4 regions of the Streptomyces sp. NBC_01224 genome follow, and region 3 is predicted to be linked to each of the others. Evidence: riboswitches for the same ligand, from Rfam matches in the RefSeq annotation. Region 3 holds a riboswitch; each other region holds the start of a gene.
What was found. A riboswitch is a leader RNA that binds a small molecule or an ion and turns the genes downstream of it on or off. The one in region 3 is predicted to bind cyclic di-AMP.
Positions count from the first base shown of each region.

Region 1: another riboswitch for cyclic di-AMP. It lies ahead of OG609_RS04575 (M23 family metallopeptidase); the one in region 3 lies ahead of OG609_RS09950 (M23 family metallopeptidase).
Region 2: another riboswitch for cyclic di-AMP. It lies ahead of OG609_RS19315 (M23 family metallopeptidase); the one in region 3 lies ahead of OG609_RS09950 (M23 family metallopeptidase).
Region 4: another riboswitch for cyclic di-AMP. It lies ahead of OG609_RS24570 (transglycosylase family protein); the one in region 3 lies ahead of OG609_RS09950 (M23 family metallopeptidase).

Region 1 covers NZ_CP108529.1:1,033,436-1,036,674, reverse strand. Annotated here, with positions in the region: gene OG609_RS04580 (alpha-galactosidase) at 1-1,335, shown strand, start outside; cyclic di-AMP (ydaO/yuaA leader) riboswitch at 1,632-1,790, shown strand; gene OG609_RS04575 (M23 family metallopeptidase) at 1,794-2,783, shown strand; gene OG609_RS04570 (SGNH/GDSL hydrolase family protein) at 2,973-3,239, shown strand, end outside.
Region 2 covers NZ_CP108529.1:4,367,902-4,371,140, reverse strand. Annotated here, with positions in the region: gene OG609_RS19320 (PP2C family protein-serine/threonine phosphatase) at 1-945, shown strand, start outside; cyclic di-AMP (ydaO/yuaA leader) riboswitch at 1,281-1,433, shown strand; gene OG609_RS19315 (M23 family metallopeptidase) at 1,445-2,626, shown strand; gene OG609_RS19310 (aldo/keto reductase) at 2,767-3,239, shown strand, end outside.
Region 3 covers NZ_CP108529.1:2,360,679-2,363,917, reverse strand. Annotated here, with positions in the region: gene OG609_RS09960 (M16 family metallopeptidase) at 1-49, shown strand, start outside; gene OG609_RS09955 (M16 family metallopeptidase) at 76-1,458, shown strand; cyclic di-AMP (ydaO/yuaA leader) riboswitch at 1,811-1,977, shown strand; gene OG609_RS09950 (M23 family metallopeptidase) at 1,991-2,791, shown strand; gene OG609_RS09945 (GntR family transcriptional regulator) at 3,020-3,239, shown strand, end outside.
Region 4 covers NZ_CP108529.1:5,469,556-5,472,794, reverse strand. Annotated here, with positions in the region: gene eno (phosphopyruvate hydratase) at 1-986, opposite strand, end outside; gene OG609_RS24570 (transglycosylase family protein) at 1,354-2,112, opposite strand; cyclic di-AMP (ydaO/yuaA leader) riboswitch at 2,116-2,287, opposite strand; gene OG609_RS24565 (transglycosylase family protein) at 2,587-3,239, opposite strand, start outside.

The DNA of each region.
Region 1 (3,239 bases), 1.3 Mb from region 3:
GACTCGGGGTTGCTGCTGCTCGCGCCGGGCGAGTCGTACACCACCCCGGTCTTCGCCGGTCTGTGGAGTGCGGAGGGGTTCGGGGGGGCGAGCCGGGCCTGGCACGCCTGGCAGCTGGCCCATGTGATCCCGGACGCACAGAGCCTGCGGCCGGTGCTCTACAACTCCTGGGAGGCGACCGGCTTCGACATCTCGCAGGAGCAGCAGCGCGCCCTCGCCGAGCGCGCCGCCGCGATGGGTGTCGAGCTGTTCGTCGTGGACGACGCGTGGTTCGGGCAGCGCACCAGTGACCGGTCCGGGCTCGGCGACTGGACGCCGAATCCGGACCGCTTTCCCGGCGGACTGAAGCCGCTCGCCGACGAAGTGCACGGACTCGGCATGCAGTTCGGTATCTGGGTCGAGCCGGAAATGGTCAATGCCGACAGCGATCTCTATCGTGCACACCCTGACTGGGTGCAGCATTTCCCTGGGCGGGCGCGGACCGAGTTCCGCAATCAACTGGTGCTCAATCTGGCCCGCACCGATGTGCAGGACTATCTGTGGGAGCAACTGGACACACTGCTCTCGAGTGCGCCCGTCGACTATGTGAAATGGGACTTCAACCGCAGCTTCACCGATGCGGGCTGGCCGGGTGAGGAGTATCAGCAGAAACTCTGGATCGAGCATGTGGACGCCCTGTACGCGCTGATCGACCGGCTCCGGGCCGCGCACCCCTCCGTCGCCTTCGAGTCCTGCTCGGGCGGCGGCGGCCGGATCGACCTGGGGATTCTGTCCCGTACGGACCAGGTGTGGACCTCCGACAACACCGACCCGCTCGACCGCCTCACCATCCAGGAGGGCTTCGGCCAGATCCATCCGGCCCGGGTGATGGCCGCCTGGGTCACCGACAGTCCGAATGTCCAGCTCAACGACAGGGTCAGCTCACTGCGGTTCCGTTTCGTGAGCGCGATGGCCGGTGTGCTCGGGGTCGGTGGGGACCTCACCGACTGGAGTGAGGAGGAGCTGGCGGAGGCGCGGAACTGGGTGGATCTCTACAAGGAGATCCGGCCGGTGGTGCAGCACGGCGCGCTGTACCGGCTGCGCGCCCCGCGCGGCGGACTCAGCGCGGTCCAGTACGTCCACGGGGACGAAACCGTGGTCCTGATGTGGCTGGAGGCACAGAGGTACGGGGAGCGGCCCCCGGCCCTGCGGTTGCGCGGGATCGACCCCGCAGTGACGTACACCTGCCTGGACACCGGGGCGGCGCACCACGGTTCGGTACTGCTGCATCAGGGGCTGCACACCGGGCTTCGGGGGGATCTCGATGCGCGGGTGCTGAGGCTCCGACGCGAATGATGAGCGCGACATGTCCGTAATGGGTGCATTTAACTCAATATGCCCCGCATGTACGGGAGATGATCGCCCCCTCGTGAGCGGAATCATATCCGTGACGGTGTGTGCTGGCCGGGCGGTCGGGCATTCCGTGCGCGACGCGGAAAGACAAGATCCCTAATCCACGGAGTGTGACCGGAATTCCGCGCCGATTTCCGAGCGCGGATTCCGGTACGGAACCAGTGGCTTGTTATCGCCGGCCCGACTCGCTTACGGTCACCGTCAATCCGGACGGACCGCCTAATCCTGCCGCCGCCCGGAATTCGCACCCACTCATATCGCGTGGCAGGAGCGGGGGAACCAGGTAGGCCGCCGATCGGAGAAATCCGGCCGGCTCGGGGTGAAGTCGCGCTCGGCGCGGCCGGGCATCTCCAGCCCGAACCCGACAGCTCACCTCGCAGGCGCCGGAGAGGAAGCACGTCATGCCCATATCGGGTAAGCATCGTCGTACGAAGTCCAGCACCATCGCCCGTGGCATCGCCGCCGCAGGCGCCGGTGGTGCCGTCATCGCACTGCCGCTGCTCGGCGCCACCGGTGCCCAGGCCGCGCCGCAGTCGGCCCCGACCGCCGCGCCGCAGTCGGCCTCCGCCGCCGCCACGCACGCCGCCCCGGCCAAGCCGGTCGCGCAGAAGCAGGCCGCCACCACGACGTACTCCGTCGTCTCCGGCGACTACCTGTCGAAGATCGCCACCGAGCACAAGGTCAAGGGCGGCTGGCAGAAGCTGTACCAGGACAACCGCAAGGTCGTCGGTGAAGACCCCAGCCTGATCTTCCCGGGCATGAAGCTGACGCTCGGCGGCAAGGCGTCGGGTGACGCCGCGTCCACCGGCGCCGGCTCGGGCGCGGCCCTCCCGTCGAAGGCCCCCTCGGTGCCCTCGTCGGTCGTGGAGAAGTCCGCCCCGGCCAAGTCGGCCCCGGCCAAGTCCGCCCCGGCCAAGTCCGCCCCGGCCAAGGTCTCGACGGTCACGGAGTCCAAGACCTCCGCTCCGGCCGGCCGGAGCAACAGCTCCGGCTACAGCCACCCGGTCCCCGGCAACCACACCACCGGATACCGCGCCTCCGGCTCCAACTGGTCCAGCGGCAGCCACACCGGCATCGACTTCCCCGTCTTCACCGGCACCAGCGTGAAGGCCATCACCTCCGGCACCGTCGTCACCGCCGGCTGGGGCGGCGCGTACGGCAACCAGGTCGTCATCAAGCACGCCGACGGCCACTACTCGCAGTACGGCCACCTGTCCTCGATCTCTGTCTCCGCGGGCCAGACCGTGGGCACCGGTCAGCAGATCGGCCTCTCCGGTGCCACCGGCAACGCCACCGGCCCGCACCTGCACTTCGAGGTCCGCACGGGCCCGGCGTACGGCTCGGACATCGACCCGATCGCCTACCTGGCTTCGCACGGCATCTACGTCTGAGCCGAACGGCCGGGCAGTTGAGCAACAAAGCGTGAACTGGGCAACACAGAAGGGGCGGTGCGCGGCGGCGCACCGCCCCTTCTGCTTATTCCCCCTTTACCAAAACCTGACCGGGTGGTCTATCTCACCACCCGTCAACCCCTTATTACGGTCGCGTAGGTCACATTCATCGGTGCAGGATAGGCGTTTGTGGCAGACGATTCGAGAAAAAATCAACGTGGCGTCATCAACCGACATGGCGTCATCGGGTCGTACGCAGCGATTGGCGACAGCTTCACCGAGGGAGTCGGCGACCCCGGCCCGGATGGAACCTTCGTCGGCTGGGCGGACCGTTTCGCGGTACTTCTCGCGGACCAGCTCCCGGACCCCGATGCGGGGACGAGTACCGAAGGCTCCACTCATGGGAATTTCAGGTACGCCAATCTCGCCGTACGCGGACGCCTCCTCGACCAGATC
Region 2 (3,239 bases), 2.0 Mb from region 3:
GCCTCGATGGTGGCCGTCACCTTGCTGCGGTGGTACAGCAACCCGTTGCCGTTGGTCGTGCCGTTGATCGAGCTGCTCACTCTGGCCACCGTCTCGGTCCTCGCGGTGGTGATCAACACGGTCGTACGGCGCGGCAATGAGCAACTGGCCTCCGCGCGGGTCATCGCGGAGACCGCCATGCGGGCGGTGCTGCCGAAGCCGTCCGACCGGATCGGCGGGCTGCATGTGGCGGCGCGGTACGAGGCGGCGCAGGCGGACGAGTTCGTCGGCGGCGACCTGTTCGCCGTGGCGGACACCCCGCAGGGGGTGCGCCTGGTGGTCGGGGACGTACGGGGGAAGGGGCTCGACGCCGTGGAGTCGGTGGCGGTGGTCATCGGGGCGTTCCGGGAGGCGGCCGAGCAGGAGCGCTCGCTGGAGGGCGTGGCGCAGCGGCTGGAGCGGGCGCTGGCGCGGGAGGGGGCGCGGGGCGGGCTGGACGCGGTCGAGGGCTTCATCACTGCCGTACTGGCCGAGATCCCGTCCGGAGTGTCCCGGGTGCGGATCGTCAACCGCGGTCATCCCGAGCCGATCCTGCTGCACCCGGACGGGGCGGTGGAGGTGCTGGGGTCCACGGTGCCCGCGCTACCGCTCGGGATGGACCTGGGGGTGTGGCCCGACCGGGCGGACGAGTGGGATCTGCCGACGGGGACGACCCTGCTCCTCTACACCGACGGCCTCTCCGAGGCACGGAACGCCGATGGGGTCTTCTACGACCCGGCGGCCCGGTTGCGCGGGCGGATCTTTCCGGGGCCCGAGGAGCTGCTGTCCGCGCTGACCGATGACGTGCGGCTGCACACGGGCGGTGAGACGACCGACGACATGGCGCTGCTCGCGGTCGTACGTCCCGCGGAGGGGCAGCCGGACCGGCGCAGGACCGTGAAGATCGTGGGCCTGGAAACGGCGTGACGGGTAGGGCGGGTGCTTCGCGTGAATCGGGTGCCTCGTGCGGGCCGGGTGGCTCGTGCGGGTCGGGTGTTTGGCGCGGCCCGGGGCGCGGCCTTGTGCGCGCGATGCCACCGTACGTAACCGAAAGGCGTCGCTCCGCATAACATTTGACGCAACGTCAGGAACCGGGTAATGACTGAGGGGCGATCAACTCGTCCGATTCCACCCGGTTGTGTCCCGTAAAGTCCAGGCCAAAGACCTGAACGATCAGTGGGAACAGCTTGGAATCAGGCCCGTGTGTCTATTAACGTTCGATAACGCAGCGCGGTCGTCCCAGCCGTCGTCAGTGGCGGCACCGTGCGCGAGCGCCGAATTCCGCAAGGGAACCGGGGAACCACCTACATGGGGTGAATCGGACACCTGTGTCTCGTGAGAGGCAGAGGGGCCCGTAGGAGACCTTCCTGCTCCGAACCCGTCAGCTAACCCGGTAGGCGAGAAGGAAGGAAAGGAGTGCGCCCCCGTGGCGTCCAACAAGCCTGCCCCCGAGGCCCCCTCTCGGTTCAACCCCGAGTTCAGTTCCGACTTCGGCGCCGACTTCGGATCCGATTTCGGCTCCGACTACGGAACCGCTGGGACGGGAACGGCGTTCGGCGCCGAGACGGGCGGCGACTTCGCCGGTGAGTTCGGCAGCGAATTCCGCGCCGACGGCAACAGTGAGCCCGACAGAAGCTGGGACGAGTGGAATCCCACCGAGGAGTCCGTCCGCCCCGTACGCGGCAAGCACCGCGTCGCCAAGCAGCGCAACGGACTTGCCCGTAGCTCCACGGTGCTCGGGGTCGGTGTCATCGCGGCAGTCGGCGCGGGCGGCATGGCCACCGCGCAGAGCAAGCCGCCGGTCTCCATCTCCCTTCCCGACTCCATCTCGGACAACCTCCCCGACGCCAAGTCCCTTCCCGGCGTGGGCTCCCTGTTCTCCGGTGAGTCCGAGGCCGACAAGGCCGAAGCCGCCGCCGCTGCCGCCCCGCTCACCACCGCCGGCCTCACCGCCGCCGAGGCCGAGCAGGGCACGACGGACGCGGGCGAGGCACTCCGGGCCCGCATCCTCCAGCAGGCCGAGCAGCAGCAGGACGCCGCCGACGCCGAGGCCAAGGCGGCGCAGGAGAAGGCGGCCGCGGAGAAGGCCGCCGCCGAGGCCAAGAAGCAGCAGGACGCGGCCGAGGCCAAGGCCGCCGCCGAGAAGAAGAAGGCGGAGGCGGAAGCCAAGGCGAAGGCCGAGGCCCTGCGGCTCGCCAAGCTCGCCGCCAGCTACGCCATCCCGACCTCCTCGTACACGATCACCTCGACCTTCGGCCAGGCCGGCTCGATGTGGTCCTCCGGCTACCACACCGGCCTCGACTTCGCGGCGCCGACCGGCACCCCGATCAAGGCCGTACACGGCGGCACCATCAAGTCGGCAGGCTGGTCCGGTTCGTACGGCTACCGCACGGTGCTGGAGCTCGACGACGGTACGGAGCTGTGGTTCTGCCACCAGTCCTCGATCGGCGTCAGTGTCGGCCAGAAGGTCACCACCGGTGAGACCATCGGCCGGGTCGGCGCGACCGGCAATGTCACGGGCGCGCACCTCCACCTGGAGGTCCACACCCCCGACGGTACGGGCATCGACCCGATGGCCTGGCTGCGCGACAAGGGCCTCAATCCCTGATCCGCCGGCCGCCTCCCGGCCTTCGTGATCCGAGCCGGTTCACAGGCCGTTGAACCCCGGCAGTCCTGACGCTCACCCCCCGACGTCAGGGCTGCCGGTCTGCCGGAATAGCGGACTCGCCGGAATCCGTTGATCTGGATATGACTTCTCTTCGTAAGCTGGGCCCTTCCGACCTTCAGGTCTTCCCGCTCGCCCTGGGCGGCAACGTCTTCGGCTGGACCGCCGACGAGGCGCAGTCGTTCACCGTGCTGGACGCCTACGCCGCGGCGGGCGGCAACTTCATCGACACCGCCGACGCCTACTCCGCCTGGATCCCGGGCAACGAGGGCGGCGAGTCGGAGACCGTCATCGGCAAGTGGCTCGCGGCACGCTCCAACCGTTCCGACATCGTGGTTGCCACCAAGGTCGGCGCCCACCCCTCGTACAAGGGTCTGTCCGCCGCGAACATCAAGGCCGCGGCCGAGGAGTCGCTGCGCCGGCTCGGCACCGACCACATCGATCTGTACTACACGCACTTCGACGACGAGACCGTCCCGGTCGAGGAGATCATCACCGCCCTCGATCAGCTGGTGAAGGAGGGCAAGGTCCGGGAGATCGGCGCCTCCAACATCAG
Region 3 (3,239 bases):
CGCCGACGGCGCCGACGACACCGACGCGCACGAAGGAGCGGACAAGTGACCGACGCTGCCGCGACTGGAGTTTCGATGCAGTACCACCCGCAGCCGGCCCCCGGCCTTGCCCGCCCCTGGGCCTTCCCCGCGCCGGAGCGCGGCGCCCTGCCCAACGGCCTCACGGTGCTGCGCTGCCACCGCCCCGGCCAGCAGGTCGTGGCGGTCGAGATCTTCCTCGACGCCCCGCTGGACGCCGAGCCCGAGGGCCTCGACGGCGTGGCCACGATCATGTCGCGGGCGCTGTCCGAGGGCACCGACAAGCACACCGCCGAGGAGTTCGCCGCCGAGCTGGAGCGCTGCGGCGCCACCCTCGACGCGCACGCAGATCACCCCGGCGTCAGGGTCTCCCTGGAGGTCCCGGCCTCCCGGCTGGCCAAGGCGCTCGCGCTGGTCGCCGAGGCGTTGCGGGCGCCCGCCTTCGCCGACAGCGAGATCGAACGGCTGGTACGCAACCGGCTCGACGAGATCCCGCACGAGCAGGCCAACCCGGCCCGGCGTGCCGCCAAGCAGCTCTCCAAGGAGCTCTTCCCGGCCGCGGCGCGGATGTCGCGCCCGCGCCAGGGCAGCGAGGAGACGGTGGAGCGGATCGACTCGGCGGCTGTGCGTGCCTTCTTCGACGCCCACGTCCGGCCGTCCACGGCGACCGCCGTGGTCGTCGGTGACCTCACCGGCATCGACCTGGACGCCCTGCTCGCCGACACCCTCGGCGACTGGGCGGGAGACACCGCGGAGCCTCGGCCCGCCCCGCCGATCACCGCCGACGACACCGGCCGAGTGGTGATCGTCGACCGTCCGGGCGCGGTGCAGACGCAGCTGCTGATCGGCCGGATCGGCGCCGACCGGCACGACAGCGTGTGGCCGGCCCAGGTGCTGGGCACGTACTGCCTGGGCGGCACGCTCACCTCCCGGCTGGACCGTGTGCTGCGCGAGGAGAAGGGCTACACCTACGGCGTACGGGCCTTCGCCCAGGTGCTGCGGTCGTCGGCCCCGGATTCCGCCTCGGGGGCGACCGGTGCCGCGATGCTCGCCATCAGCGGATCGGTGGACACGGAGTCCACGGGACCGGCGCTGAAGGACCTGTGGACGGTCCTGCGGACCCTGGCGGCCGAGGGGCTGACCGATGAAGAGCGTGAGACGGCCGTGCAGAACCTCGTGGGTGTCGCACCGCTGAAGTTCGAGACGGCGGCCTCGGTCGCGGGCACCCTCGCCGACCAGGTCGAGCAGCACCTCCCGGACGACTACCAGGCACAGTTGTACGCCCGGCTCGCGGAGACCGGCACGGTCGAGGCGACCGCTGCGGTGGTCAACGCCTTCCCGGGTGACCGGCTGGTCACGATCCTCGTCGGTGACGCGTCACAGATCGAGGAGCCGGTCCGGGCCCTGGGCATCGGAGAGGTGTCGGTGGTCGCCGGCTGACGGGCATACCCGTCGTGGACACCGGACGACCGGCCGGGCCGAGGCGGGCGACCCCCGCCCGCCCGGCCCGTTGCGTGTGACAGTCCACCGGTCGACTTTCACGTTCGACCGAAGCACCGAAGGCAACGGCCGGTCCACTGACCTGTCATATGTCCGCACATCGGGACAGAAGGAAGACCCGTGTGAGCGAAATCTCGCCGAGGTCTTCCTTTTTCTCCGTTTTGGTGGGGAGGTTGCCTGTCTGCCCTGTGGGATGCGCTACAAAACGGCCTGTCCGTTTGGTGAATGTAAATGACCCCGCTTAGCGTCGGCTGGGCTGTCCGTCACTCGTATGCCGCATCCGTGACATACCGGGCAGTCATCGCCGAGTCCCCGTCAGGCGCGAGCCTGGGGAGCCGGGGACCCATGCAGTCCCTGGGGTGAATCGGATGCCTGAGCCCGGATGAGGCCGGGGCGTCCGTAGGAGACCTTCCTGCTCCGAACCCGTCAGCTAACCCGGTAGGCGAGAAGGAAGGAAAGGATCAGCCACTCCATGGCGTTCACCCGTGCCACCGGGAAGCATCGTGCCCCGAGCCGACTGACGCGCAGCAGCGCGAAGATCGCCGGCGTCGCCGCTCTGGCCACCACCGGCGTCATAGGCGGCATGGCCTCTCCGGCCCTCGCCGCGGACTCCTCCGTCAGCGAGACCGGTCTGAACCAGGTCATCGCCATTGAGGGCACCCTCGCCGACCAGATCGACGCCCAGGCCGACGCGCAGAAGCGCCAGGCCGATGTCGCGGCGAAGGCGAAGGCGGAGGCGGAGGCGCAGCGAAAGGCCGAGGCCAAGAAGAAGGCCGAGGCGAAGGCCAAGGCCGACGCGAAGCGCGCGGCCGAGGCACGCGCCGAGAAGGCCCGCGCCGCCCGGTCCGCCGAGCGCACCCGCCTGGGTTACTTCCAGCTCCCGGTCGCCGGTTCGTACGTCACCACCGGCTACAAGTCCAGCGGCTCGCTCTGGTCCTCCGGCAGCCACTCGGGCATCGACTTCCACGCCGCGTCCGGCAGCTCCGTCGTCGCCGTCGGAGCCGGTACGGTCGTCGAGGCCGGCTGGGGAGGCGCGTACGGCAACAACATCGTGCTCCGGATGACGGACGGCACGTACACGCAGTACGGCCACCTCTCCTCGATCGGCGTCTCCGTCGGCCAGAGCGTCGGCGCGGGCCAGCAGATCGGCCTCTCCGGCTCGACCGGCAACTCCACCGGTCCGCACCTTCACTTCGAGGCCAGGACCACGCCGTCGTACGGCTCCGACATGGACCCCGTCGCGTACCTGCGCGCCCACGGCGTCAACGTCTGACCGACGCTCCACCCGCAGCACCCCTTCGAAGGCCCCGGCAGCGCGCCGGGGCCTTCGCCGTGCCTGGCCTCCGCGCCCGCCCGCAGTACCTGCTCCCCGAACCGTCCTGTGACCAAAAGATATTCATGAATTTCCACCCGGCATCGGAAATGCGGCCGCATTGCAATAGAGTCGCAGAACAGGCGTCGGTCGGCCGTGTTTCACGGGGATTAAGGCGGAGGTTCGGACATGCGCATTCCGGCACATTCGGTATGCACGGCAATCCGTGACGACATCGTCTCCGGTTTTTTCGAACGCGGAAGCCGGCTCACCGAGGAGTTGCTGGCGCGCCGTTACGGAGTCTCCCGTGTTCCGGTACGGGAGGCGCTGCGCACCCTGGAGTCCGAGGGCTTCGTGGTAACCCGCCGGCACGCGGGCGCCTGCGTCGCCGAGCCGACCGAGCAGGAGG
Region 4 (3,239 bases), 3.1 Mb from region 3:
GCGGAGCCCTCCTCGATGCCGCGGGCCAGACGCTCCGGGTTGGTGACGAACAGGTCGTCGCCGACGATCTGCACCTTGGCGCCGAGCTTCTCGGTGATGACGTTCCAGCCGGCCCAGTCGTCCTCGTACAGCGGGTCCTCGATGGAGACCAGCGGATACGCGGAGACGAGCTCCTCGTAGTACTCGGTCATCTCGGCGGCCGAGCGGGACTTGCCCTCGAACTCGTACTTGCCGTCCTTGTAGAACTCGGACGCGGCGACGTCGAGCGCGAGCGCGATGTCCTTGCCCGGGGCGTAGCCGGCTTCCTTGATGGCCTCGAGGATGAGGTCGAGGGCGGCGCGGTTCGACTCCAGGTTCGGCGCGAAGCCGCCCTCGTCGCCGAGACCGGTCGAAAGACCCTTGGTCTTCAGGACCTTCTTCAGCGTGTGGTAGACCTCGGCGCCCCAGCGCAGGGCCTCGGAGAAGGACTCCGCACCGATCGGGGCGATCATGAACTCCTGGATGTCCACGTTGGAGTCGGCGTGCGACCCACCGTTGAGGATGTTCATCATCGGGACGGGCAGCAGGTGCGCGTTCGGGCCACCGAGGTAGCGGAACAGCGGCAGGTCCGAGGCCTCGGAGGCGGCGTGGGCGACGGCCAGCGAGACGCCGAGGATGGCGTTGGCGCCGAGCGAGCCCTTGTTCTCGGTGGCGTCCAGATCGAACATCGCCTGGTCGATCAGCCGCTGCTCGGTCGCGTCGTAGCCGACGAGCTCCGGGCCGATCTGCTCGATCACGGCGAGGACGGCCTTCTCGACGCCCTTGCCCTGGTATCGGTTGGGGTCACCGTCGCGAAGCTCAATGGCCTCGAACGCACCGGTGGAGGCGCCGGACGGCACGGCAGCACGACCCGTGCTGCCGTCGTCGAGGCCAACCTCGACCTCGACCGTGGGGTTCCCCCGGGAGTCGAGGATTTCCCGGGCTACGACGACGTCGATGGACGGCACGAGGCATCTCCTTCTGGGATATGACACTGATTGTGCAGGGTCACTTTGGCCTTGCGACAAGAGCCTAACCGGCCCGGCCCGCTCAGTCGGACGACCGCCCGTCCCCTGGGACGAAAAAGGACCCAAGAGCGCGCATTGCCGGGCAAACGGTCAGAATTTTACTGATCAGTAACTACAACAGTTGAACGATCACCCATAGTCGGCGCCCCCTGTGCGACAGGCGTCGCTCCCTCTGCACAGAGGGAGCGACGCGCCGCACATGGAGCCGGGGCGTCGGGCAGAGGTGACGCGTCACGCAGAAACCCCGGCCCGGCGCATACGGGGGATTGCGCGCCGGGCCGGGGTGCTCGGGGGGAGTGAGCCTGAACTACTTCGTCAGGTGGAGCTGCTGACCCGGGTAGATCAGGTCGGCGTCCTTGACGATGTCCTTGTTCAGCTCGAACAGCTGCTGCCAACCGCCCTTGACCTTGCGGTCGGCGGCGATCTTGCTCAGGGAGTCACCGGAGGCGACCTTGTACTCGCCGTCGCCCTTCTTGACCTTCTCGCCGGTCGGGGTGGTGACGGTCTTCTTCGACTCGGCCTGCGGGGCGACGGAGCGGTCCGAGCGGGAGGCGGCCGGGGCCTCGGTACGCGCGGTCTTCTCCGGCTGGGCCTGCTGCTTCGGCGCGGCCGGAGTGCTCTTCTGCTCGGTGGCGTTGGAGCTGGAGGTGGAGTTCGAGGAGGAGCCGGTGTCGACGCCCGGGTCGACACCGTCGTTGGTCAGGTTGCCGGCACCGGCGCAGCCCCAGGCACCCGGACCCTGCATGTCGAGGAGCTTCTCGGCGGTGGCGATCTGCTGAGCCTTGGTGGCCAGGTCGGCACGGGGGGCGTACTGCGTACCACCGGCGGCGGCCCAGCTGGACTGCGAGAACTGCAGACCGCCGTAGTAGCCGTTGCCGGTGTTGATGGACCAGTTGCCACCGGACTCGCACTGGGCGACGGCGTCCCAGGTGGCGACAGAGGCGGCGGAGGCGCCGGTCGCGCCCATCAGCGGTACGGCGACAGCGGTACCGGCGACACCGGCGAGCGTGGCGATACGGACGGCCTTGGACGGGCGGCGGTGCTTGCCCTTGCTGGAAAACAGCATGGAACTTCTCCTCACCGACGCCTACGAGGTGAGCTGTCGGGTTCGGGCCAAGTGAGTTGCCCGGTCGCACGTCCTAGCACGCGACTTCACCCCAAGCCGGTCCTGATGCGTCTTTCGACGATCGGGCCCGGCGCTTACCTGGGTCCCCCGCTCCTGCCTACGGCGCTTTACGCGTCTGTTCCCTTCGACCGACGGCAGGATTCGGCGTGACGGTCGACGGGGCCCGCGGTGCGAGCGGTTCCGACCGTAAACATACGCAACCCTCACATTCAAAGACGGACACATCCGACAATCTTCCCCTACTTGCATCTGAGGAACCGTCGTTTCCGCAGGTGGGAGCGGTGCGGAAGGGTCACCCGGGCGCGACACGCCAGTTGACGCAAAGAGACCCATGTCTCACTTACACATAAGCGGACATAGGCCTCTGAACTACCCCTGTTTTTGGGGCTCTTTTAGCCGATTTTCAGACTGCCCTCACTCGGCCTTCACGTCGAGGTCGAGGCTCTGGCCAGGGAGGATGAGGTCCGGATCGGAGCCGACGGCATCCTTGTTGGCCTCATAGAGCGCGGGCCAGCCACCGGGAACCTTCTGTGCGTCAGCAATCGCCCAGAGGTTGTCGCCGGGGTGCACGGTGTACGTACCGTCGGCAGCCGAAGCGCCCGCGTCGCGCGCGTCGGCGTCACCGCGGGAGGCATGGCGGCCCGACTCGCGGTCACCGCCGTTCGCGTCCCGGCTCCCTTCGGGGGCCGGTGCGCCGCGGTGCTTGCCGGCGACGCCACCGGACGAATCGGATGAGCCGGATGAATCGGGTATCCCGGAGGGCGAAGTGGCCGACGCACTGGCCGAAGGCTTCGCAGACGCCTTGGCCTTGCCGGCCGACTTGCCGGCGCCGTTCGAGCCCTTCGAGCCGCCCTTGCCGCCCGAGACCCTGTCCGACGGCGTGGCGTCATCGGACGGGGCCGCCGACGCGCCGTCAGCCCGCCCCGCGCTCTGCGTCGGCTCGGAGGAGGGCGCGGAACCCGGGTCGACACCCGGCAGCGTCCCGTCCACCGCGAGGCCGGAGATGACCGCACAGCTGGGCCACGCCTGCGGACCCTTGTCGTCCAGGACCTTCTCCGCCACGGCTA